2 regions of the Mangrovivirga cuniculi genome follow, and region 2 is predicted to be linked to the other one. Evidence: riboswitches for the same ligand, from Rfam matches in the RefSeq annotation. Region 2 holds a riboswitch; the other holds the start of a gene.
The links. A riboswitch is a leader RNA that binds a small molecule or an ion and turns the genes downstream of it on or off. The one in region 2 is predicted to bind thiamine pyrophosphate.

Region 1 (12,481 bases), 1.2 Mb from region 2:
AGAACATTCTGGTTATGTCATTAATTCTTTACTTGTTCCTTTTTAGTTGCAGCTATTGATCTTATGGCAAACGATATTGCCTCAGCTGAGGATATTGATAAAACCTGGATGATTGGAATGGGTGGCCCATTAGGTCCTGCTGCAATTATGGATATGATTGGTATGAAAACAGTATACGATGTTTGTAAATTGATCGATAACCAAGAAAATTCTGATGCTTCAGCCAGGCGGGTAAAATTCATTTATGAAAATTTCATCAAGAAGGAGAAAATGGGGTTGATTGTAGGTGAAGGAATTTACAATTATCCTGAACCTGCTTTTACCAAGGAAAACTTCCTTAAATAATTACTCACTTATTAAAAATAACTATCCTGTAAACAGAAAAATGTTACATTAACGTAATGTTGCTATAAAGTCGAAAATGCCTGGATACTAACATTGATTATAATTATTTAAAATAGTATTAAATAATGAGTTTTACAGGCTATTTGATTTAAATCAATTGTAAGTTATCTGCCTTCTTGTTTTCTTATGGATTTCTGTCTTATGAAAGCCTACATATATAGTAACTCATCTTACATTATATGGCGAATAAATCAGTTATTCTGGAAATTGCGGTAAATTTTTTAACTCAATTATTCCTTTAATATGAAATTACTTTTTGAACACGACAAAGCAGACCTTTACTTTAACCAGGAAACCAATTCTATAGAACTTATCTGGAAAAAATATCAGGATGCTGATACCTATAAATTATTATTCACAAAAGGAATCGAATTTCTGAAAGATTTCGGAGCAACTGGATGGTTATCTGACATAAGAAAAGAAGGAGTTGTAGGGCCCTCGTCCTCGAGATGGTTACAAGACGAAGCAATACCTAAAGCTATCGGGTATGGATTGTCAAGAATAGCTGTGGTAATGGATTCTGACATTTTCAAGCAGGTATATGTTGGTAGCATTAATAAAAAGACTGAAAACAAAATGATGAACCATTTTGATTCACTAGAAAACGCCCGCGATTGGCTTGCCCTATCCAACACTACATTAGAAAACGCTTAATCTCAAAGCTAATAAAAAATAAAAATGGACCTGGTAATGCCAGGTCCATTTTTTATTTTAGACTATTCAAATTTAGACTCAAAAAACTAAAATTTTAATTAATAATTAGGTAATTTATTTACAGATCGTATCTCGCCGGTTTTAATGAAAATAAACATTTCAAATTTATTGTCCTTAAAACCATGAACAAAACTCTAAAAATAACTATTACCATACTGCTTATTATTAATATTGTTTGCAGTGTCATCTATTTTGTAGACTTAGAATTATTTCTCAGGTTAGCCAAAGAAGACGGTTTGGTCGAAAATCTTACTGCTATAACCTGCCTGATTTTTTCACTCCTTTTATTATCAAGATATATCAAAGTCTCAAGGGAAAAAAAAGCAAAATGGAAGCTTTTTAATTTGATGATGATATTCGCATTATTCTTTGTTTTTGGCGAAGAAATATCCTGGGGTCAGAGAATTTTCTCAATTGAATCAAGTGAATTTTTCCTGGAAAATAATAAACAGCAGGAAACTAATCTTCACAACCTTGAAGTATTAGGAATCGGAATCAACAAATTAATATTTGGTAAAATGTTAACTGTTATTTTCGGGATCTACTTTTTATTTGGGTATATAATCTATCGCAAAAACACTTCGCTAAGAAAAATAATTAATGAATTTGGTATCCCTATTCCTAAAGCATCTCAAACAGCTGTTCTATTGGGTATTACAGCTTTAGTGATGTCTATCGATGATTCAAAAAAATGGGAATTATGGGAATTAACATTTAGCGTAATTCTTCTATGGGTTTTTATTGACCCATATAATATCGAGGAAAAATTATTTTATACAAAAAAAGATCTGCCCGTGAAAAAAAGAATGAAAATCTACCCTCCCACTACCATTAAAGTATCCTGATTGAATATCTGCAATATTGTGAGTGATAAATACCTTAAAAAATCGAGTATTTCGTTAAAAAAATTGAAATAAACTATCCATTTGCTATTTTGTACTTTTGAAATAATCGTATGAAATATTTGAAATTATTTTTTAAAGTAATCTTTTCTTTACTTTTACTTCCATTGATATATTTTTTAATCGCCATTATCCTTACATGGATACCGGTAAATAATGATTTTGATTCATCTGCCGGTGAAAATCAGATTTATCTAAGTACGAATGGTGTTCACGCTGATATTATTATTCCTATAGATTATTTTGATTCAGCATTTATAAATCAATTAGATACAAATCCAACCGTGGAATACTTGTCTTTTGGATGGGGAGATGAAAACTTTTATTTGAACACTACTACCTGGGCAGACCTGACAGTAAAAAATGCAATCACTGCTTTATTTGTCGATAGCCCTACCCTTATCCATCTTACAAAATATTCAAACGTTTCTGATCATTGGGTAAAAACAAATATAAATCATCAGCAATTAGGAAAATTAAAATCTCAGATAGTCAGTTCATTTGAATACGATAACGGCAAAGTCCAGCTTCTTGAAGGAGCAGGATACCATTCGAATGATAATTTTTACAAAGCTACAGGTAGCTATAACCTGTTCAACACTTGTAATTCCTGGACAAACAAGGTGTTAAAAAACAGTGGGTTAAGAGCCTGTGTCTGGACACCGTTTGATTTCGGTATTATAAATAAATATGAATAACCGATTAGATTCTATCTTTCGTTCTTATACACCCACCAGCCCGCATAAATTAATAATATTTGCAGTCCTAATCTCATTATTGCAATTAAAGTATTCCCGGTTACCGGATCTGCTCTAAAAACATCCCAAATGTGTAAAGGCAAAAAGGCAAGCATCAGGCCAGCAAAAGCAAGTCCGGCAATTCCCCTGAAGGTTGGTATAAAAAATAGAATACCAATCAAAATCTCAACTACACCAGCACCAATATTTGCCAGATTATTTGCAATAAATGGCGGAATCATTTCAATGTAAATTTCCGGATTGATTAGGTGATTTACTCCACCTAGTATCATTATTATTCCAAGTATGTAAGGTAGAATTTTTTTCATTTTGGTTATTTTTATTTTATAATTTCAAATCTTTTTGAGGAATCAGAATACTCCAGCGAGTGTATTTTCCACTTAGTATCTTTTTCAGGTTTATCGAGTTCCCTGGCTACCACCAGCTTTTCTCCATCTGTACGTAAATTGATCATTCCATATTTGGTGATCATGGAATCAATTTCCTTTCTGGCTTTAATTTTTATCGCTTCAAAAGTTTTAAGTTTTTCCTGATTATCCTCACTTTTCATTTCATCTTCTACCTGTTTTATCTTTTCCAGGCGATCGAATATATACTTCTTTTTTTCTTTATTGAATTCTGCTTTTGCATGTGCAAGATCAGTGGTTACAACCGGTACATTTAAATCTTTGATCTTTTCACCCAGGGCTTCAGTTATATCATTAACTGAATTAAAATCGCTTTCATCTCCACCTGTTGAAAAGATTATTACCCGACTGTCTGCAGCCTCGATTAAACCTTGATCAAATAACTTCTTATTTAATGGTCCCGCACTAATTACATCCGCCTTCAAGCATTTGGATTTTTTATTATCAGAATAATAATCAATAAATTCCCGGGAATCTTCCTTATCTGATTCACCTCCTAATAAAATTTCTGCATTTCCATAACTTACCTTCAGCCTGATGGCCTGGTTAAGCCTCATAGAATTATCTGCAAGAGGAGAAAGCACCCGGATATTAAACTTTTTATCATTTATTATATTTTCACTGTCATAACCATTTAAGAATTCAGTCTTATTATTAATCGGGTAGAACTTTAAATTTTCATTATGATCTAAGGCATTTCTAAAAATCTTTATTAGTGATGTTCCTTCAGTTTTTATTCTATCTGACAATTTGTGTTGATCAGCTACAAATTCAAAGCTTTCTCCATTACCTTTCTTAGCCAGGAAACCATTAAAGTACAGATTGTCAAATGGCAGTTCTTTGTTATTAAATATGTGTTTAAATCCACCGAAATAATTCCGGTCATTTCTTGTAACAACTGCTGAAAATGCTTGTTGAATTTTTTCTTTTCTGTATAGGTCAAATCGCCAGAATAAATAATGATTCATATTGGCAGAATTCCCGGCATCTATCAATATATTTTTTTCATCGGGAGTAATTATATGACAGCCATCTCCTTCCCCACCGTCAATAAAATTCATTTCGAGGACTCGGTCTTTCTGAATATCACTTACTTTTACCCATCCTGCATTATTTCGACATCTTACCCTGACCCGTTCATTTGTAATTTCAGTGTCGATAATATTTATCATGTCTCCGAAAAGCAGGTGATTTCTCCATTCATCGCTGTCTGAGTACCTGTATAGTTTTACAGAAGGAAAAGTTGCGAAAGCATACTTATAATTATACTGACCAAGATTAAATAGATGTTCGGGTAAATGTTCTTCTGTCATTTGCTGTTCTTATTTAAAATGATCTAAGCCGTCAATTAGATTTAATTTAATATTTAATTCACAGCTTATCAAACTGAATGTTAAATGAAAATTTAATACTAAAAAGTCATGAGTATTATTTTATAAATAAGTGATATCTAATGAAATAAGCAGTGTTAATAAACATTATGACTTATAATTCGTTTAAGGAAGTAAATTAACATAAAAATAATATGGATATTAAAAATAAAGCTAAAGACGAATTAGAGAAAAGAATTCACGAGATTGAAGATTACATAGCCAAAAAAGGAGTGGGTTCTAATTATCTAACTAAAGCACAACGTATACAAAGAAATCTTAACCTAGCATTAGCCGTAGGAGCAGTGGTAACAGTTGCAGGAATTGCTACATGGGCACTTCTTTCCAACCATGAGGAGGAATAATCCTTCTCACTTCCTATTATTTAGGATTACCAGATCCTGACTATTTAGCCTCAGATCTGAATGGAGTTTATTATCCCTAAAATACCTATTCAACAAATCCAACCTTATTAAATAGAAATATCCAGTATTATAATCATCTGGTTGTTTTTGCTTTTTAATCCGTTTTTATTTTTATTGAAATCACACCAAATAACCTGATATGCTTAAGAAAATTGTCATAGGTTTCGGAGTGATTGTTCTGTTTTTATTTCTTTACCTCCTACTCTATCCAGTGCCATTTGAACCGGTAAGCTGGCATCAAATGGAAAACCCGGGACTTGTCGAAGACCTTGCTCCCAACAATGAATTAAGAAATGCCACTCCAATTCTTGAAGGCTACCCACAACCTGAAGCCATAGCACTTGGACCGGATAACCGTCTATATACAGGTTTAAAAGATGGTCGAATTATTAGATTCGATCATGGTGGAATCAATATAGAAGAGTTTGCTAACACAGGAGGCAGACCACTGGGTATGAAGTTTAACCAACAAGGGAACCTGATTATTGCAGACGAATATAAAGGGCTGATTTCTATAAATAGTACCGGTAAGATGGAGGTACTGGCTGATAGTGTTGAAGGTACTAAAATTAAGTTAGCTGATGATCTGGATATTTCTTCGGATGGAACAATTTGGTTTAGCGATGCCAGCCAAAGACACCACGCTGATGAGGTGCTAATGGAATTTTGGGAGCTGCAACCAACCGGCCGGCTTTTGAAATACAACCCCGCCACTAAATCAACCATTGTCGAAATGGATAGTTTGCGATTTGCAAATGGAGTCGCTCTAGGCCCTGATGATAAATACGTACTGGTGAATGAAACTGTCGGGATGAGAATCAAAAAGCTTTGGTTAAAAGGTCCTAAAAAAGGTGATGTAGAATATTTTCAGGATAACCTTCCCGGGTACCCTGATAATATAACTTATACTGAAAAGGGTATATTCTGGGTAGCATTTCCATCTGTTCGAACAGGAACCCTCGAGCCTTTATATACTAAACCAATGCTTCGTAAAATAGCCTACAGGGTATCTTCTGTATTTCCACCAGAAATGCCTCCTCCTTACGGTATGATTATAGGGTATGATACGCTTGGAAATGTCGTATATAATCTTCAGGATAAATCAGGGCTTTATCATGATATTACCAGCGCAGTCCAAACGAGAGACACTCTATACTTTGGTAGTTACAAGATGAATAAGGCTGGATACTTTCTTACTTCAGAATAGCAATAATTTGATTCAACAGAACCTTATAATTGTTGCTCAACAATAACAATTGTCTTAGCTTCACGTAATTATTAATGCACGGGGTGCCAACTTGGCTGAGATCATACCCGCAACCTGATTTGGATAATGCCAACGTAGGGATAGCAAAAACTATTATTTCCATTTTGTATCCATTCTGTTGGTATCAGGCCAAAGGATGGATTTTTAGTTTTTAAACATCTTGAAAATGGAAATAGATAAAAAAAATTCAACTGTTCTGATACCAGAACAACAACCTAACTGGCAAGGCAGACCGGAATGGTTTTTTAACCGTGAACATACTGACACTTATGAACTGTGGTACGAAGGACGTTATAAAAGAGCAGAAGTCTGGCAGAAAAAAGTAATGGAACAACTCGTCAGTAAAGATAAGCGAGTTAAAACATTACTTGAATTTGGCTGTGGAACTACGAGATTTACACGGTGGTGGAAGGAAATCGGTATCGAAGCCACAGGAGGAGATATCTCTCCACTAATGTTATCACAGGCTATTCACTTATTTGAGGGAGACCTTGTAATGGCTGATTCTCATCATATGCCATTTAAAGATAACACCTTTGACGCTCTTGCTTTTATTACCACTTTCGAGTATTATAAAGACCCTGTTAAAGTGATCAGGGAAGCAGCCAGAGTAGCTAAACATGGTATCGCCATGGGAATGATGAATAGAAATTCCCCAAAAGTGGCTCGAAGAAGGGTTCAGCAATTATTTGGTAAAAATCCATTTTACGTAACGGCTACTTTTTATACTCCTAAAATGCTTACCAAAATAATTGATGAAGCGCTCCAGGGAAGGGACTACACGATCGAGTGGTCGTGTACAGGATTACCAAAATGGTTTCCTGTACAACAATGGAGTGTTCCGATCGGTGACTTCTTCGGCCTTTATGTTCAACTTAACGATCTTGAATAATGAGTGAAATACTAGGAAAAGCAGATCATAAAATGATCAATAAGATCAAAAAGTACTCCGGTCATAATAGGCCGGACGTAATTACAGGCCCCGGTTTCGGAGTAGATGTATCGCTGGTTGATATACCCGGAAATCTGGCATTGGCAATGACTAGTGACCCTTTATCTCTCATTCCATCGTTAGGACTGGAAGAATCGGCCTGGTTATCGGTTCATCTTATGGCTAATGATATGGCTACCACAGGCTTTGCTCCTCAGTTTGGCCAGTTTGTTCTAAATCTACCAGCTGGTTTTACTAAAGAAGATTTTGATACTTATTGGAATTACATACATAAATTTTGTGATGAAATAGGTACTGCAATAACCGGAGGTCATACCGGTTTTATTGAAGGACAGAATTCGACAATCTCTGGAGGTGGAACCTTAACCACTATTGCTGAAAAAGAGAAAGTTAAATTATCTCACAATGCCAAGAAAGGTCATAAAATTCTGGTAACAAAAGCCTGCGCAATGAGTTCGGCAGCGATTCTTGCGAAAAGCTTTCCGGATAAATTAACAGGTGAACTTGGAAAAGAAGTTCAATTACAAACAGAAGAATTATTTTTCCAGACTTCATCTCTTCAGGATGCACTTACAGCAGTAACAACTCCGGAAATTGAAAATTCAGATATCTCTGCTATGCACGATGTGACTGAAGGTGGCGTACTTGGAGCAATCTATGAATTAGCTATTGCCTCCGGAAATGGAGTTTTAGTCGATAATGAGAAAATTCCTAAGAATCAAAATATCGAGCAAGTATGTTCAGTCTTTGATTTAGATTCACGATATGTCATCGGTGCCGGTTCAATGATCATTTGCTGTACTCCTGAAGCTTCAGAGAAGATTAGTGCTCATCTTAACGAAAACGGGATCAGATGTTCCGAAGTTGGCGAATTGACTGATGAAAATGAAGGAATAAAAGTCACCACTAATGGTATTTCGGAAGATATTATCTATTTTGAAGAAGACCCTTATTGGTCGGCATTTTTCAATGCTTTAAAATCAGGATGGAAATAATGAAAAAAAGTAGAATTAATAGCGGCATCTACCTTGTTATTGACCCTTCAGAGCCATTGCAAGAGACCATTGATATATTAAATGATCTTCTGGAAGAAGGATTAGCAGCAGTTCAGATTTGGGATAATTTTAAAAAAACACCCGATCTCAAAAATTATATTAAAGAAATCAAGAAAGTGTGTAAAGATTTCGACACACCTGTATTGATAAATAATCAAAAAAATTATTTGCTGAACTTGCACTCGATGGTATTCACTTCGATGAAATACCCCGTGACTTCGATCGGATCAAATCCAATGTCCCTAATAATAGAATTTTTGGATTGACTGTAAATAATGACCTTGATATAATTAAGGAGGCCATTGATTACGGATTTGATTATTTATCCTTTTGTACGGTTTTCCCGAGTGAGACCAATAATAGTTGTGAACTGGTCGATCCAAAGATTGTTAAAAAGCTGCCGAGTTAACGGATATTCCGATATTTTTATCTGGTGGAATCACTACAAAAAACATGAAAGATCTAGATGATCTACCCTATTACGGAATAGCAATAGTATCGGGAATAATGAGTTCAGAAGACCCACTTGATGCATTGAGAAATTATAAAAAGAAGCTAAAAAAGAAATGAAAAGAGATACGATAGATAAACTTTGCTGTCCATTTGATAAAAATGATCTTGACTTGACTGTGGTCACTAAGGACACAACTGAGAATATACTTGAAGGTTTTTTCACCTGCAAAGAATGCAGAAGAATCTATCCTATTGTCCGTGGCATTCCTATAATGAATCCGGATGAATACAGGGAGTTTAGCCTGGAGAAACCTTTGTTAGATAAATGGAACAAACAATTAGAAGGAATGAAAATAGAAAACTTCCGATTGATTGAAGAATGATAAGAAAATTGAATTTGAATATATGAAGGATTTTATAGCCTAGTTTTCACCACTTATCAAAAATAGTTACTAAGACAATATAAAATAAGTTATCATTATCCGTAGCAAATATTTGGTACGGATTTTTTTAATTATTTAATATGAAAACCAATCATTTTTTAATCGCCTTCCTTCTCATTATCAGTTCTGTGGAAAGTATAAATTCACAATCATTTATTGAATTTGAATATGCCAATCCGGAAAGTAAGGGTTTTTCAAAATCAAGACTAGATACTCTGACTCAATTCCTTGAAAAAGCAGGATCCTCTTCCCTATTGATCCTCGTTGATGGCCAAATAGTCTATGAATACGGTGATACTAAAAAACCTCATACTATTCATAGTATTCGAAAAGCAATGTTAAACTCTCTTTATGGGATTGCTATTGATGATGGTCTCATTGATACAACCATGACATTAGGAGAATTAGAAATAGATGATATAGATCCTGGGCTTACAGAAACCGAATTACAGGCAACTGTAGCTGATCTATTAAAATCACGATCCGGAATTTATCACCATGCAGCAGCAGTTTCAGAGGGTATGCTGGCCAAGATGCCTCCCAGAGGCACACATAAACCCGGGGAACATTATTATTATAACAACTGGGATTTTAATGTCCTAGGATATATTTTGGAAAAAAGAACTGGCAAAAAAATTTATGATCTGTTTTATGAACAAATCGCTGTTCCAACGGGTATGCAGCATTATAAAGCAAATTATGTTTCAATCGATGGAGAGGTAGAAAACATGGAAATACCAGATACAGATGGTTTTTACATGTTTGAAAACAGTAAATCAAAATACCCGGCCTACCATTTCAGATTGTCATCAAGAGATATGGCTCGATATGCTCAGCTTTATTTGAATAAAGGTACCTGGAATGGGAACCAAATTGTACCTGAAGATTGGATAGATGCCAGTACCCAACCTATTTCAGTATATGATCCCGGTTATGGTATAGCATACGGTATGCTATGGAATGTATTAATGAAAACAGAAAACAGAAGTTCCAGATCATTTTTCCACACGGGAACAGGAATACATATGCTGGCAGTATATCCGGCTTCAAAAATGGTGTTAATTCACCGGGTAGATACTGAAAATGAATATACCTTTAACAAGGGTGATTTTTACAGAATGATTTCCCTAGTTTGGGGAGCGAGAAAATAAGCTGAAATAAGTATAATGAAATCATTAATTATTGGCAATTATTTTTCCAAAGGACGAATCGTCATATTCATAATCCTAATGATATTTGGGATTCTGGCGTTGCTTAAAGCCAACTTAGTTCTTTCGTTAATTTTACTCTTATTAAGTGCTGTCGTATTAACAACTAAATATGGTTTTTCAATTGATCTGAAAAACAACATCTATCATGACTACACCTTAGTCTTTGGATTTAAGATAGGACAAAAGCATGCATTTGAAGAAATAGACTGTATTTTTTACAAAATAAACTCAACTTTAGAAACCAGGTCAGACTATTCCACGGCTAATTCATCAACTAAAAGAAAAATCGATTTCGATGCATACATCAGGTTTTCTGATAACAAAAAGGTTCACCTTGGAAGTTATAAAGATGAGGAATCACTAATTAAAAACATAAAACCATACGCTGAATCTCTCAATACAAAATTTATAAATCTGAATAATAATTAGAACCAAAAAACTAAAATTCTATTCAATTATTAGCTTATGATTTACATCATAGAATAAGCAGACCATTCTTATCTAATTTTTATCTCTAACCAGCGACCTTTAAGAAAAAAAACATGAAGGTCTGTGATACAGCTGCCCAGGCAGTTGAAATTATAAAATCTGGTGATAATGTCTTTCTTCACTCTGCTGCTTCTACTCCTCAACAGTTAGTAAATGCAATGACAGCACGGCACAATGAATTAAAAGATGTAACAATTTATAGTATTCATACTGAAGGGGATGCACCCTATGCAGAAGAACAATATTCCGATAGTTTTAATGTGAAAGCAATGTTTGTCGGGGCCAACATCAGAAGGCATGTCCAGGCAGGTAGAGCAAGTTATATTCCAATGTTTTTAAGTGAAATACCTCTTGCTATTAGGAATGGAATTATCCCGGTCGATGTGGCCTTGATCCAGGTATCACCACCCAATAAACATGGATATTGCAGTCTGGGTATTTCTGTTGATGTCACTTATGCAGCAGTAAATTGTGCAAAAAAGGTTATTGCTCAGATTAATCCAAACGTACCACGGACCTCTGGAGATGGAACTATTCATATTAGCCAGATCGACAACATGATAGCTGTTAATGATCCGCTTTTTGAACATCCTACAAAACCATTAAGTGATATCGAACTACAAATAGGAAAGCATATTGCAGATCTGATTGAAGACGGTTCTACCCTTCAAACCGGCATTGGCTCCATTCCAGATGCTGCTCTATTAGCTTTGGAAAACCATCGAGAACTGGGTATGCATACTGAAATGTTTTCTGATGGCGTAATGAACCTGATGGAGAAGGGAGTGATAAATGGCAATAAAAAAGCTATTTATAAAGGTAAAGTAACATCCGGATTTTGTTTAGGATCCAGGAAGCTTTATGACTTTATTGATGATAACCCGGCCTTTGAATTTCTAGATTCCTCCTTCATTAACGATACAAAAATGATCAGGCAGAACCCTAAAGTCATTGCAATCAATTCTGCGCTCGAGGTAGATCTTTACGGTCAGGTGTGTGCTGATAGTATCGGTAGCAGGCAATATTCAGGAGTTGGTGGTCAAATGGATTTTATCAGAGGTGCATCCCTATCGCAGGGTGGTAAACCAATCATTGCTCTTCCGTCTCAAACAAGAAACGGTAAAAGTAAAATTGTATGCCGGTTAACTCCGGGAGCAAGTGTAGTAACAACCAGGGCCCACGTTCATTGGATCGTTACCGAATACGGAGCAGTTAATGTCTATGGTAAAACACTGAAAGAAAGAACTGACCTCCTGATCAGTATCGCTCACCCTGATCATCAGGAAGCACTCGAAAGAGAGGTTTATGAATTATTATAAAATCGTACTTTAAATTTAACACAGGGGAGCCTTCAAAGGCTCCCTTTTTAATTTAATTCCACTGTTGATTTTATAGTATTAAATACTATTTTTGAGTCTCATTTTTTATTTATCAACTATAATAATGAATAATAAATTTTTACTTTTAATAGTATTACAATTCTTATTACTTTTTAATTCTCAGGCTACTCACATTCGTGGCGGAGAAATCAGGATTATTCAGGAAGATCCAAATAGTCTGGAATGTAAAGTTGTTTTTACGGGTTGGAGAGATGCTGAATCAGGTGTCGAATTTGGTTATGGTTTTTTGG
Region 2 (12,481 bases):
TATTTTCTACCTTCGTAAATCACTACCTCTCCCGGAGCCTCTTCTGTTCCGGCAAGTAATGACCCGATCATAATGCTATCAGCTCCGGCAGCTATTGCTTTTGCAATATCACCTGAGAATCTAATACCACCGTCAGCAATTACCTTTGTTGGACGATCTTTTAGCGCTTTTGATGCTTCATATACAGCAGACAACTGAGGTGCACCCACTCCGGCAATCACCCGTGTAGTACAAATACTTCCTGGCCCTACACCGACTTTTACACAATCTGCTCCGGCATCTGCCAATGCAATTGCTGCTTCAGCTGTAGCGATATTTCCGACGATCATATCAAGGTCAGGAAATTTATTCTTAATTGACTTCGCCATATCGATCACTCCTTTAGAATGTCCGTGAGCAGTATCAATACTTACTACGTCAACGCCTGCTTTTACAAGCAAAGTAATTCGCTCTTCGATATCAGGTGTAACACCTACAGCAGCTCCGACTCTTAATCTTCCAAAAGAATCTTTACATGCATTAGGCCTGTCTTTATTTTTAAGAATATCTTTATATGTAATAAGCCCGATTAGATTATTATCCTCATCAGTGATCGGTAGTTTCTCGATCTTATGTTCCTGTAGGATTGTTTCGGCCTCTTCAAGGCTGATTCCTTCGCTTGCTGTTACTACATGATCTCTTGTCATGATATCTTTGACAGGAAGGTTTAGATTTTTCTCAAATCTCAAATCCCTGTTCGTAATGATACCCACAAGCTTATTATTTGAATCCACTACCGGAATTCCTCCGATCTTGTTTTCTTTCATAATAATTGCAGCATCTCTTACCTTGGCATCAATCGCAAGGGTGATCGGATCGATGATCATACCACTTTGTGATCGTTTTACCTTCCTAACCTGCTCAGCTTGTTGTTCTTTGGTCATATTTTTATGAATAAAACCAAGACCTCCCTCAAGAGCCATAGCAATAGCCAGCTCTGATTCAGTAACGGTATCCATTGCTGCAGAAACCAGTGGAGTATTAAGCTTGATGTTTGGGGTTAAGTAGGTACTCGTATCAGTATCGCGAGGCAATACATCTGAGTAGGCCGGTACTAAAAGCACGTCATCATAAGTGAGCGCTTCGTAGAGAAATTTTGATGAGTCTATTGACATAGCAAATAACTTAATAGGAACTATTATTTGCCGTGCAAAATTAGCTTTAGTCCACCACATTTAAAACAAGTTTGGATAAATTATTTTTTATTTAGTTAGTTTTGCCTTTCATATGTCAGAAATAGTCCAATTATGATCGAATTTTTTGTTCAGGGTATTCAAAATGGTATTCAAAACATGACCTGGCTCGAAGTCATCGGAGTGGTATTTGGAATTACCAGTGTCTTTTTCTCTATCCGGAAAAGTATTTGGGTATATCCGACGGGAATTATTTCTGTGGTAGTCTATATCTACATTTGCTATAAATTCAAGCTCTATGCAGACATGGGTATCAATACCTATTATTTTATAATGAGTATTTATGGATGGTATGTCTGGTCACGGAGAGACCCAAACGACCCTGCCCATCATACTCCTGTCACAATTAATTCGACAAAAGAAAATATCATCTCTATTCTGATGACCGGGTTATTCTGGGTAACAATCGTAATGATATTAAGTCTTACTGACAGTGATGTGGTATATTATGATGCATTTACATCTTCTGTAGCGATGACCGGGATGTATTTGATGGCAAAGAAAAAAGTTGAAAACTGGATAGCATGGATCATCACAGACCTTGCCTCCGTTCCATTATATATTCATAAAGAACTGGCATTTACTGCCTTTCAATATCTTGTATTTTTAATTATGGCCGTTGTCGGGCTGATTGAATGGATAAAAACTTACAAAAAGGAACACAATTACGAATCGCAGTAACAGGACCTGAGAGCTCAGGTAAAACCACACTTACTAAAAAGCTGGCTGAGCATTTTGATGCCAGCTATGTTCCTGAGTATGCCCGGGAGTATCTTATTAATATTGATCGGGAGTATGAAGAAAGTGACCTGCCCGAAATTGCTAAAGGGCAGTGGTGGAGCTGGAATAATATCCGCAAAGACAAAAGCAACTTGTTCATTGCAGATACTGAAATGCTTGTCATTAAGATCTGGAGTGAATATAAATACGGGAAAACACACCCATTCATAAAATACCTGCTTAAAAAGCAGAATTTCGATGCCTTCATCTTAACCAAAGCAGATATTCCCTGGGAAGAAGATGAATTGAGAGAAAACCCCTTAGACAGGGACATTCTGTTTGATATGTATTTAAAAGAGCTCAAAAATCAGCCAAAGCCTTTCATCATCGTGGAAGGTGAAGACCCTGAAAGAACTCAAAAAGCAATTGATTTTATTAATTCACTCAGGTAACATCTATTTTCTCCAATACCTTAGCCATCATCCCCGGCCACAATCTTTTAAGAACCAATCCACTAGATTCTTTAAGCCCTGCTATATAGACTTCCCGCTTATTTTTCTTTAGCGAGCGAACGATTTTTCTCGCACACTTATCTGCTGGAATACCGTGAAGATTTCCAGGCTCAAGAGTTCCCAGTGGACTTCCATCAGCAGTAACTGCCTTTAATGTGATCGGCGTTTTTATAAAGCCCGGGCAAACCAGTGTAACATTTATCCCGTGTTTTGAATTTTCAGCCCGAAGAGAATCAAAATATCCATGAAGAGCATGTTTACTTGCAGCATAAGTTGATCGATAAGGTGTGCCATATTTTCCGGTAACACTACTAGTCGCTACAATGTGTCCGGCATTCCTTTCAATAAAATATGGTAAAACTATGCGAGTCAGGGCAACAGCACTAAAGAAATTTACTTCCATTATTTTTCGTGTGGCAGAAAGATCGGTTTCTGCCGCAAGAGACCGTTGGGTTACACCTGCATTATTGATCAATATATCTAAAGAGCCATATTCATTTAATACTTTATCAAATGCAGGCTGTAGGGTTTCAACATTCGTCACATCCAAAGGCAAAATCATATGACCTGTTCCTTTACATTGAGACCTGACCTTTTCAAGTTCTTCTTCTCTTCTTGCCGAAAGAATAACTTTAGCCCCATTTTCACTTAGCTCTATAGCAAGGGCCTCACCAATTCCGGAGGACGCCCCGGTAATCCAAACAATAGAATCTTTTATTTTTGTCATAGATGTTTATTTGTTCCAAAATAATATTTTCTAAACATTATTGCAGAATATGCGTCCTTATTATTAGAATTGCACTGCAAATTCAGGGGTGCCCTAAAAATTTCGGGCTGAGATCATACCCTTATCACCTGATTCCGGTAGTGCGGACGAAGGGAGTAAGATTTAAGATTAATAACAAACACCATTGAGGTTAAGGTTCAGCTACCCCTGTCTTGCTGATGTTAAACCTTTAAAACCTTAAATTATGTTTCGCTTAACTCTATTAAGCATTTTCACTTTTGTATCATTCATGATACAGGCTCAACATTCATTTTCCGGGAGCATTTCGGATGTAAATGGCGAGCCGGTTGTCGGAGCTTACGTATTGCTGGGAGAAAAATCCAAAACTGTTACTGATGCAGATGGAAAATTTGAATTCCAGGATATTCCTTCTGGCAATTACATGCTCAAAATCAGCCATATTAGTTTCCAAAAATTCAGCAAGGAAATTTCGATACCTGAGCAATCCTCTATCGATGCTGTATTAAAGGAGCAGGTAATTCAAAATCAGGAGGTGACGGTATCTGCATTAAGAGCTGGCGCAAAAACTCCAACCACTTATCAAAACATTGATAAAAAAGAGCTCAATGAACTAAACCTTGCCCAGGACATGCCATTTCTGCTCAATTTAACACCTTCTGCTGTATCAACTTCCGATGCCGGAGCTGGTGTAGGTTATACCGGGATCCGTATTCGGGGTAGTGACGCTACGCGAATTAATGTAACAATTAATGGTATTCCAATCAATGATTCTGAAAGCCACGGTACTTTCTGGGTCAACATGCCCGATCTTGCCTCTTCAGTAGAAAGTATCCAGATCCAAAGAGGTGTAGGAACTTCAACCAACGGCTCAGGTGCATTTGGAGCATCTGTGAATATAGAAACTAACAACATGCAGGATGATGCATATGGCGAAGTAGCCCTATCTGCAGGGTCTTTCGATACTTATAAGTCGACCGTAAAATTTGGATCGGGATTACTCAACGATCATTTCATTATTGAAGGTCGTTTGTCAAAAATTGAAAGTGATGGATTTATTGATCGGGCAAGTAGTGACCTAAGATCTTTAAATCTTGCTGCTGCATATACTTCTGACGATCACTTATTGAAATTTATTGTGCTTTCAGGAAGAGAAAGAACCTACCAGGCATGGTATGGAGTCAGTGCAGAAGATATCGCTACCTTCGGAAGAACTCATAACTGGGCAGGTTATTATTTCAACCAGCTTGGCGAAGAAGGGTATTATGATGACCAGGTGGATAATTATGGCCAGGATCATTACCAGCTTCTTTATACTTATAGTGGGCTGGCTAACTGGAAAATTAATACTGCATTACATTATACTCGTGGTAAAGGTTACTATGAAGAGTATCATGGTTCTGAACCATTTAGCGATTATTATCTTGAACCATTGGTTTTCCAGGATAGCACAATTAATCAAACTGACCTGGTCAGACGCAAATGGTTGGATAATCATTTTTATGGTGCCACTTTTTCAGCAGAATTTAATCCGGATGCACCTTATCAATTAACTTTTGGTGGTGCTATCAACAGGTATGACGGAGATCATTTTGGAGAGGTAATCTGGGCAAGATATGCTTCTCAGACAGAAAACGATTACGAATGGTATCGAAATACCTCTGTAAAAGATGATTACAACTTTTATGTTAAAGGATTATACGACTTCAATCAAAAGTTATCGGTTTTCGGTGATATCCAATTCAGAATGATCGATTACACAATGGAAGGCGTTTTTGATGGTTCTCCTGAAATGAGATCAATGAATTATGACTTCAACTTTGTTAATCCGAAAGTTGGATTAAACTATGCTATTAGTAATAATCTGAGCCTGTATGCCAGCTATGCAGTTGGAAGAAGAGAGCCAGTGAGAAGTGATTTTGTTGATGCTCCACAAGGTGAACAACCTAAACCTGAAAAGCTTAATGACTTTGAATTAGGATTTAGAAGCCAGGGATACAAATTTGCCGCAGAGGTTAATTCTTATTTTATGTATTATGAGAATCAGCTTGTACTTACCGGTGCTGTAAATGATGTTGGAGGATATATCAGGCAAAATGCAGGAGAGAGCTACAGGGCCGGAATTGAAGTAAGTGGTCTTTATAATTTCAGTAATCAGTTTACAGTTGAAGGAAATATTAGCTTTAGTAGAAATCGAATTGAGGAGTTTAGAACATTTGGAGAAACAGACCTCGTTACTTATGAAGATACTCCGATTGCATTTTCACCTAATGTAATCAGTTCGGTAATCCTGCGATATAATCCAACAGATGATCTGTCTATTAACCTGATCAATAAATATGTTGGTTCTCAATACCTGGATAATTCAGGAAGAGAAGTTAGTAAACTTGATGATTACTTTGTAAATGACCTGAAAGTAGGATACAATATTCCAATAAAATCAGGTATTAAATCACTTTCATTAGATTTATTAGTGAATAATATATTTGATCAGGAATATGCAAATAATGGCTATATGTGGGGAAGCACTCAGTACTTTTACCCTCAGGCCGGTAGAAACTTCCTTGTTGGTTTTACAGCCAGATTCTAGAATGAAATTCGTTCCGTTTCATAATATACCAGAACCAGAAAAGTGCCTTGCGGTGGATTGTACCCATCGTAAGGCACTTCCTTTAAGTCATTGGCGAGGGTCTTCTTCACCTGAAGACCTTCACGATGACACTTCGGCAGCAATATGCCTGAATGCAATAGAAACAGGACTTACCCAAGAGTATAAGTATGTCACCAATAATCATTTTGATATTGATGGCTTCTTAGGCGTATGGTCAGTTATAGAACCGGAATTAGCAATAAAGAATAAACAACTAATCAGACAGGCTGCCCTAATCGGAGATTTCAGAGAATTACCCGACCTGACTGATCCAATAAATGACAAGGCACTTAAACTAGTTTGCCTGATTAACAAGATTGAAAAAGATCATTTTTACGCTCCTTTTGAAGCACAGGATCAAGAGGATAAAGAAAGTTCTGCATGCATAGAAAAGTATGAGTATTTCCTTCCGAGATTAAAATCGTATTTGAATGACATCAATAAATATGCTGATTATTGGAAAGAAGAATACGATAGTGTTTTAGATGGTCTGACAAATATTACCTCAAACGACTATGACGAATCCATTCGACTCACAGTTATTCATGCTGAAAAACCTATACATTATTATTCCCTGTTCAAAGAAACTGAAAATTCCGACATGGTTCTTTCCGTTTATCCTGAAAACAGGTTTGAATTGGAATACAAATATACCACTTGGGTGGACACCAACCGCTTGAGTTATCCCCGTGTTGACCTGACTCCTTTAAGTGAGAAATTAAATGCCTTAGAGAAAAATCCGGGCATCTGGGCAGGGGATAAAATTACAGATACAGGCCCAATTTTAAGGTTATCTCGTGAAAAGCTTTCAAAAGCGCAACGGTTTGACCATCCTTTTAGTCGACCGATTCATAAGAGCAGTATTCCTAAAGAAGAGTTCCTGGATATCATCCGATCCTTCTTTGAAGAAGCTTATGGCAATGTCAAACCTCAGAATAATTACACCTGGGAAGAAATAAAAGAATGGAATAGGCTTAGGGTTTAAAACCTAATTTCTAGATTTGAGCCATGTCTTCACATCACGTAATCAGAGAAGGTCAGGAGCCAGCGATCTATTTAAGGAATAGTAACAGTATAATTCTTAAAGTTCTTCATAATCTACTTGAATGGAGTCCTTACCTAATTGTCAATTCCGAAACTATAAGCTTTTGTAATGCTCATGGCATAAAACCGGATGCTATTGTGAACGAAACAACAGATGACATTGACTTTTTTATAGAAAAAATTCCTTATATAAATAATTCAACTGATCTTGATCGCATCCAGGATTGGCTAAAAAATAAGAATTGCGATCAGTTATTGATATTTGATGACATTAATGAATTAAAAAGCCTGATAAGCGGAGACCCTTTATTTGGTGTTATCGATAGAGATATTAAATACTCGATGATCAGAGATAATATTGCCAAATGGTTTCCTGAAGGACAAAGATTGACATTGATCAAATCTGAGCCAGAACAAAAAATAGAATATATTGGTCTTAAAAAAACAAATCAGGCCTTTTTAGTAGAAACTAAAGGCCTGATTAAATTAAGTTCTAATAATTTTTTTTACCTGGGTGAGCATTTAGAATGATCTACCATCAGGATATTGTTTAACATTAATCTTTTTATAAAATCCTCCACCATCATGGTTAAAAGGAAGGTTAACAACTAATTTCTCATCTTCTCCATAAGCTTCAATACGCTGATAATCAACATCTCTTGGTAAAGTCACCATGGCATATACCCTGGGAACTTTAACATTTGATTCGTAGGTATCAATAAATTTACTAACGGTCAATTTATCATTAAATATATCTACGTTGAGTTCATCAGGATTTATCCCCGGAACTCTGACAATCAACCTGTAATTATCTTTTAATCGCTTAAAATTAACTTTGGCTTGTACACTACCTCCATTAATTGTATTCATGAAGTCCGTTGTTAACAATAGTTCTTTTGGAATTTTGTTATAAATTTTCATATCAACCTCAACTTTCTTCAATTAATTCATGATATTTAGTGCAAAGTTTGTTCCAAATAATTTTTTCATTTGTTATGACAAATAAAATAGCCAAAATGTCATCTACAACACCTTTAAAAGACTTTCTGTCAGCATCTACACTTTTATTAATCGTTTTTACTTTCTCATTTAATTTTGCATCGGGACAAAACTCTACAGTTTTTGAGCAATCCGGGGGAACAAAAACAGCTTCCTACGAGGAGGGTATAGAATTTTATAGAAACCTTGCGCAAAAACACACTTCCATTCAAATGGATTCTGTCGGAATAACAGATTCAGGAAAGCCTCTTCACCTGGTTACTTATTCTCAAAACGGTGTTTTTAACTTTCCTCAATTACACAGAAATAATAAGAAAATATTAATGATCAACAATGCCATTCATCCGGGAGAACCTGATGGTGTAGAGGCTTCTATGATGCTTTTGAGAGATGTCGCAAATGGAAAAATCGATATTGATGAAGATATAGTAATTGCTATTATTCCATTTTATAATATTGGAGGAGTTTTAAATAGAAACAGTTATACCAGGGCGAACCAAAGTGGCCCGGAAGAATATGGGTTCAGAGGCAATTCAAGAAACTTTGACCTTAACCGGGATTTTATAAAATCTGATACTAGAAACGCTTTTGCTTTTCAAAATACATTTCATCGGGTAAAACCACATCTGTTAGTAGACACACACGTTTCCAATGGCGCCGATTATCAGTATGTGATGACAATGGTTTATCCACAAAAAGATAAACTGGGAGGAGCTACGGCAAAATTGCAAGAGGAATTATTAATGCCTTTCCTGTTTGAGAAAATGGAAAAAGCAGATTTCCCAACTGTCCCCTATGTCAATGTCTTTGGAAGAACGCCGGATTCAGGCTGGAGGCAGTTTCTCGATGGTCCGCGATATTCATCAGGCTATGCTGCTCTTTTTCAAACTATTGCTTTTCAAAGTGAAACTCATATGCTAAAACCATTTAAGCAAAGAGTACTTGCTACCTACGAATGGTTAACAGCTTGCTTATCTGCTCTTGAAAAACACGGTGATGAAATAGTTGAGGCTCAGAAAAAAGATCGCCAGAATTTAATGGATCAAACAAGGTTTTCCCTTTCCTGGGAAATTGATACTACAAATTACCAGATATTAAACTTCAAAGGATACGAAGGAGAGATCATTAAAAGTGACATATCAGGTGGAGAACGTTTGTATTACAACCATGATAAGCCGTTTGAAAAAGAGGTGAAGTTCTATGATTCGTATAAGCCTAAAAATATTATAAATGCACCCTCACATTATGTAGTCCCTCAACAATGGCATGAAGTAATCAGAAGATTGAAAAATAATGATGTAGCACTCAACCCGATACAAAAAGATACCTCTATTTTAGTGGCTGCATATACTATCGAAACCTATGAAACCAGCCGGATGCCATATGAAGGGCATTACCTTCACTATAATGTGAAAATAAGTAAGGATCAAAAACGGGTAAACTTAAGAAAAGGAGATTACCTGATTGATGTAAACCAACCTTCCAAACGATACATCATCGAAGTTCTCGAACCAGAAGCGCCGGACTCATTTTTTGCCTGGAACTTTTTTGACACAAAGCTCCAGCGCAAAGAGCATTTTTCGCCATATGTGTTTGAAGACCTGGCAAAGGAAATACTAGAAAATGATCCGAAGTTAAAACAAGTCTTAGAAAATGCGATCAAAGAAAATCCTGAATTAGAAGGCAATGCCTACGGTCAGTTAAAGGTGATTTATGAAAACTCTCCTTACTCGGAGGAAGCATATATGGAATATCCGGTTTACCGAATCGAGTAAAAAGTATAAATGATCAAAGCCATGGTTAAATATTATTATTAAAAGAAGGCATTTATGTCAGATATTGCCTTACTCAACCATAGCTTTATATAGCTTAGGCGCGAATTAGAAATGTTTATAACTTTTCACAATGTTTATTATACAAACTCAATGCACCCTGATCATAAACTTTGATTTTGTTTAAGTCGGTGCATCCCTTTTTTATATCTCCGATTTCAAAATACATGCCTGCTCTATCTAGATAATACTTTATTTCTATAGGATATTTATCTATAGCTTTTGAAACCAGTTTTATTGCTTTTTCTATATCTCCTTTTTTATATTTTTGCAGGGCTCTAAAATGTAATTGATCTGCATTATGCATAAAGTGAGAACTTTCTAAGTAAAATGGAACTCTCACCTTAACTTTAGTTTCAGGTGGTATTTTGCCTCGTGAAAATGTCCAATTAGGCATTTCAGATATTATTCTTAATGCTTCACGGTCAAGCTTTTCAGTGAGTCCTGATAAAATTCTTTTATCTAATATTTTTCCATAATCATTGATTGTAATTTCTACAAATACATTACCACCAGTTCTATTTGGTGGGATATCATATTCAAAATCCTTCCTGGTCTTTTCAATAAATCTTTGAAGTGCTTCGTATCCACCGGGAAATCGGGGTGTAGCATTCATTAAATTATGCCTTTCGGAATTATCTGAAATGTTATAATTAATCAAAACACCCTTTTTATATTTTTCCGGAATTTTCTCTACATATTGCTGACTATTCTGAGTGCTATTGTCAATAATATGAAAGGGAAGGTAAACTTTTATCGGTTCCGGTAACAACTCATATCTATTTAAGTCCCACCCTCCGAAGGAAGTAATAGCATTTTTTATATTCTGTTTAAATTCTTCATGAGCTGAGCTACATTTAACATCCGTTATTTCACCATTAATCTGAATTATAAACTCAGTTATGACAGTGGTGCTAACATTTCTATTTCGCAAGTCAAAAGGGGGGTCAATATCTTTTATCAACCTATCATAGAATAAACTCAGCATTTCACTGGTTAACCCAGCTTCTTCAAAATATATTGGTTCGATATTTTTATTTCCGTAAGATACAGGAAAGCTTACACGTTGAAAAGTAGCCATATCATTCTGTATAGCTGGTAACCAGGAGTCCATTTTATACAATGCCCTTTTCAAAATTTCAGACTCTTTAATTCCTTTCGGGAAAACTTCTAAATTCATTATTTCTGCTGTCTCACTGATGGTAAACTCAAGGACAGCATCAAATGCTCTTTTATCAAAGGAGGAGTCAGAGACAACGTGCTTTTCAAATTGAGTATAAAACTCCTGCCAACCACCTTTATATGAAACATCAGCATAGGGACCTCTTTCTGATGGTGATATTTCTAAGCTGTCTTGAAATGGCAATTGAACATTACTTTCAATATCCAACCTTGGCATAGCTGAAATTGACGGTTCTATAATAACAGCGAACTTATCTTTTTCGGGAATAGAAACCCTTGACCTTTTGAAAGCAACATGCTCAATCCATAAAAATTTAGTATTATAAGATATTTCTAATTGAAAATATCCTAAGGCATTAGTATGAGCTGACGTTAGAGATTTTTCTACAAACACTTTCGCATTGAGAACCGGCTGCTGGGTTTGTTCATTATAAACTCTTCCTGTGATCTTTCTAACTTGGGCATAAGTTAAAACAGGGTTCATTAACCAAAAGACTAATACAATAGAAAGCTTAAACAATAGAATTTTTCTTAGCATATTTTATCCATAGTGATTAAAAAACTCTGCTCTAAAAATGAAATTATGGTTGAATTAAAAAGTGAAAGACAAATTTAAGTAATATTATACTTAATGCCTTTCTGGAGTATTTAACCAAATGAAAAAGGGACCAGAATATGGCCCCTTTTATCATAATGTTTTTTATTGACCTAAATTCTCATTACCGGAATTAATTAACTCTAAGAGCAGAAAGCATTCTTTCCTTCCTTTCATAGTATAAATAAACCGTCGGTTTTCATCAAGTTGATGGCCTTTAATTGGTTGGTAATAAAGCTTAACTTCATCTTTTTCAAAAAGAACACTTTTTTCAACATTTGCATTTTCATCTACCCTTACCAATAATGTAGCTAAACCATTATAACCACCTGCAGCCTTTGCCTTTTCACCTTCTTTCAAATTTATATTTGCTTTAGTACCATTATACAACAAATAAACATCATTTTTATTAACAAAAGCATTATAGGAACTCACATATTTAAGACGTTGGTCTTTTGCAATCTTTTTCCCCCATAAAAAATCACCTTTTGAAGACAATTTAACAATCAATATATCTTCAAAATGATGATATTCATCAACATCATTGGAACTCAGGGTAGAAGGAGGAGGTCCCATAAAGTTTCTAAATTTATGATTAATTATCTTTTGATTAAGTGACTTATAATAAACGTTTGAATAGTATGACTCGCAAGTAAGCATTACGGAACTATCGTCTAATACTAAAACATTATCTAAATAATAATCTTTTAATTCTATTGTATTCTCTGATTTTAAATTGTCAGGATACATTTTCCTAATTAAATCAGGAAGCCACTTTTCAATAATTTCATTATCCTCTCTGTCAAATTTCAAGTAGTAAATCCCATCTACATCTCTAGCATTTGAGTTTGAGAAGTATCCTGAACAAATAATATTTCCTTCATGATCTAATTGCAGCTGTAAATCATAAAACCTTTCATCATCTTCACCAATATCAGTTATATTTTTATCAACTCCTTTTTCTAATATC

Region 1: another riboswitch for thiamine pyrophosphate. It lies ahead of DCC35_RS06660 (class I SAM-dependent methyltransferase); the one in region 2 lies ahead of DCC35_RS01220 (TonB-dependent receptor).

The regions. Positions count from the first base shown of each region.
Region 1 covers NZ_CP028923.1:1,442,200-1,454,680, reverse strand. The annotation lists gene DCC35_RS20855 (3-hydroxyacyl-CoA dehydrogenase NAD-binding domain-containing protein) at 1-46, shown strand, start outside; gene DCC35_RS20850 (3-hydroxyacyl-CoA dehydrogenase family protein) at 64-345, shown strand; gene DCC35_RS06695 (STAS/SEC14 domain-containing protein) at 649-1,059, shown strand; gene DCC35_RS06690 (hypothetical protein) at 1,242-1,964, shown strand; gene DCC35_RS06685 (TIGR02117 family protein) at 2,075-2,719, shown strand; gene DCC35_RS06680 (hypothetical protein) at 2,731-3,087, opposite strand; gene DCC35_RS06675 (ComEC/Rec2 family competence protein) at 3,099-4,499, opposite strand; gene DCC35_RS06670 (hypothetical protein) at 4,712-4,921, shown strand; gene DCC35_RS06665 (SMP-30/gluconolactonase/LRE family protein) at 5,121-6,188, shown strand; TPP riboswitch at 6,258-6,347, shown strand; gene DCC35_RS06660 (class I SAM-dependent methyltransferase) at 6,415-7,140, shown strand; gene DCC35_RS06655 (AIR synthase-related protein) at 7,140-8,195, shown strand; gene DCC35_RS06650 (thiamine phosphate synthase) at 8,195-8,521, shown strand; gene DCC35_RS22030 (thiamine phosphate synthase) at 8,446-8,664, shown strand; gene DCC35_RS06640 (Trm112 family protein) at 8,822-9,091, shown strand; gene DCC35_RS06635 (serine hydrolase domain-containing protein) at 9,232-10,302, shown strand; gene DCC35_RS06630 (hypothetical protein) at 10,318-10,791, shown strand; gene DCC35_RS06625 (acetyl-CoA hydrolase/transferase family protein) at 10,905-12,170, shown strand; gene DCC35_RS06620 (T9SS type A sorting domain-containing protein) at 12,295-12,481, shown strand, end outside.
Region 2 covers NZ_CP028923.1:258,262-270,742, forward strand. The annotation lists gene guaB (IMP dehydrogenase) at 1-1,154, opposite strand, end outside; gene pnuC (nicotinamide riboside transporter PnuC) at 1,287-1,913, shown strand; gene DCC35_RS01210 (AAA family ATPase) at 1,868-2,404, shown strand; gene DCC35_RS01215 (SDR family oxidoreductase) at 2,397-3,191, opposite strand; TPP riboswitch at 3,266-3,363, shown strand; gene DCC35_RS01220 (TonB-dependent receptor) at 3,436-5,799, shown strand; gene DCC35_RS01225 (DUF6687 family protein) at 5,801-6,844, shown strand; gene DCC35_RS01230 (hypothetical protein) at 6,868-7,434, shown strand; gene DCC35_RS01235 (Hsp20 family protein) at 7,426-7,824, opposite strand; gene DCC35_RS01240 (M14 family zinc carboxypeptidase) at 7,920-9,677, shown strand; gene DCC35_RS01245 (carboxypeptidase-like regulatory domain-containing protein) at 9,793-11,454, opposite strand; gene DCC35_RS01250 (hypothetical protein) at 11,617-12,481, opposite strand, start outside.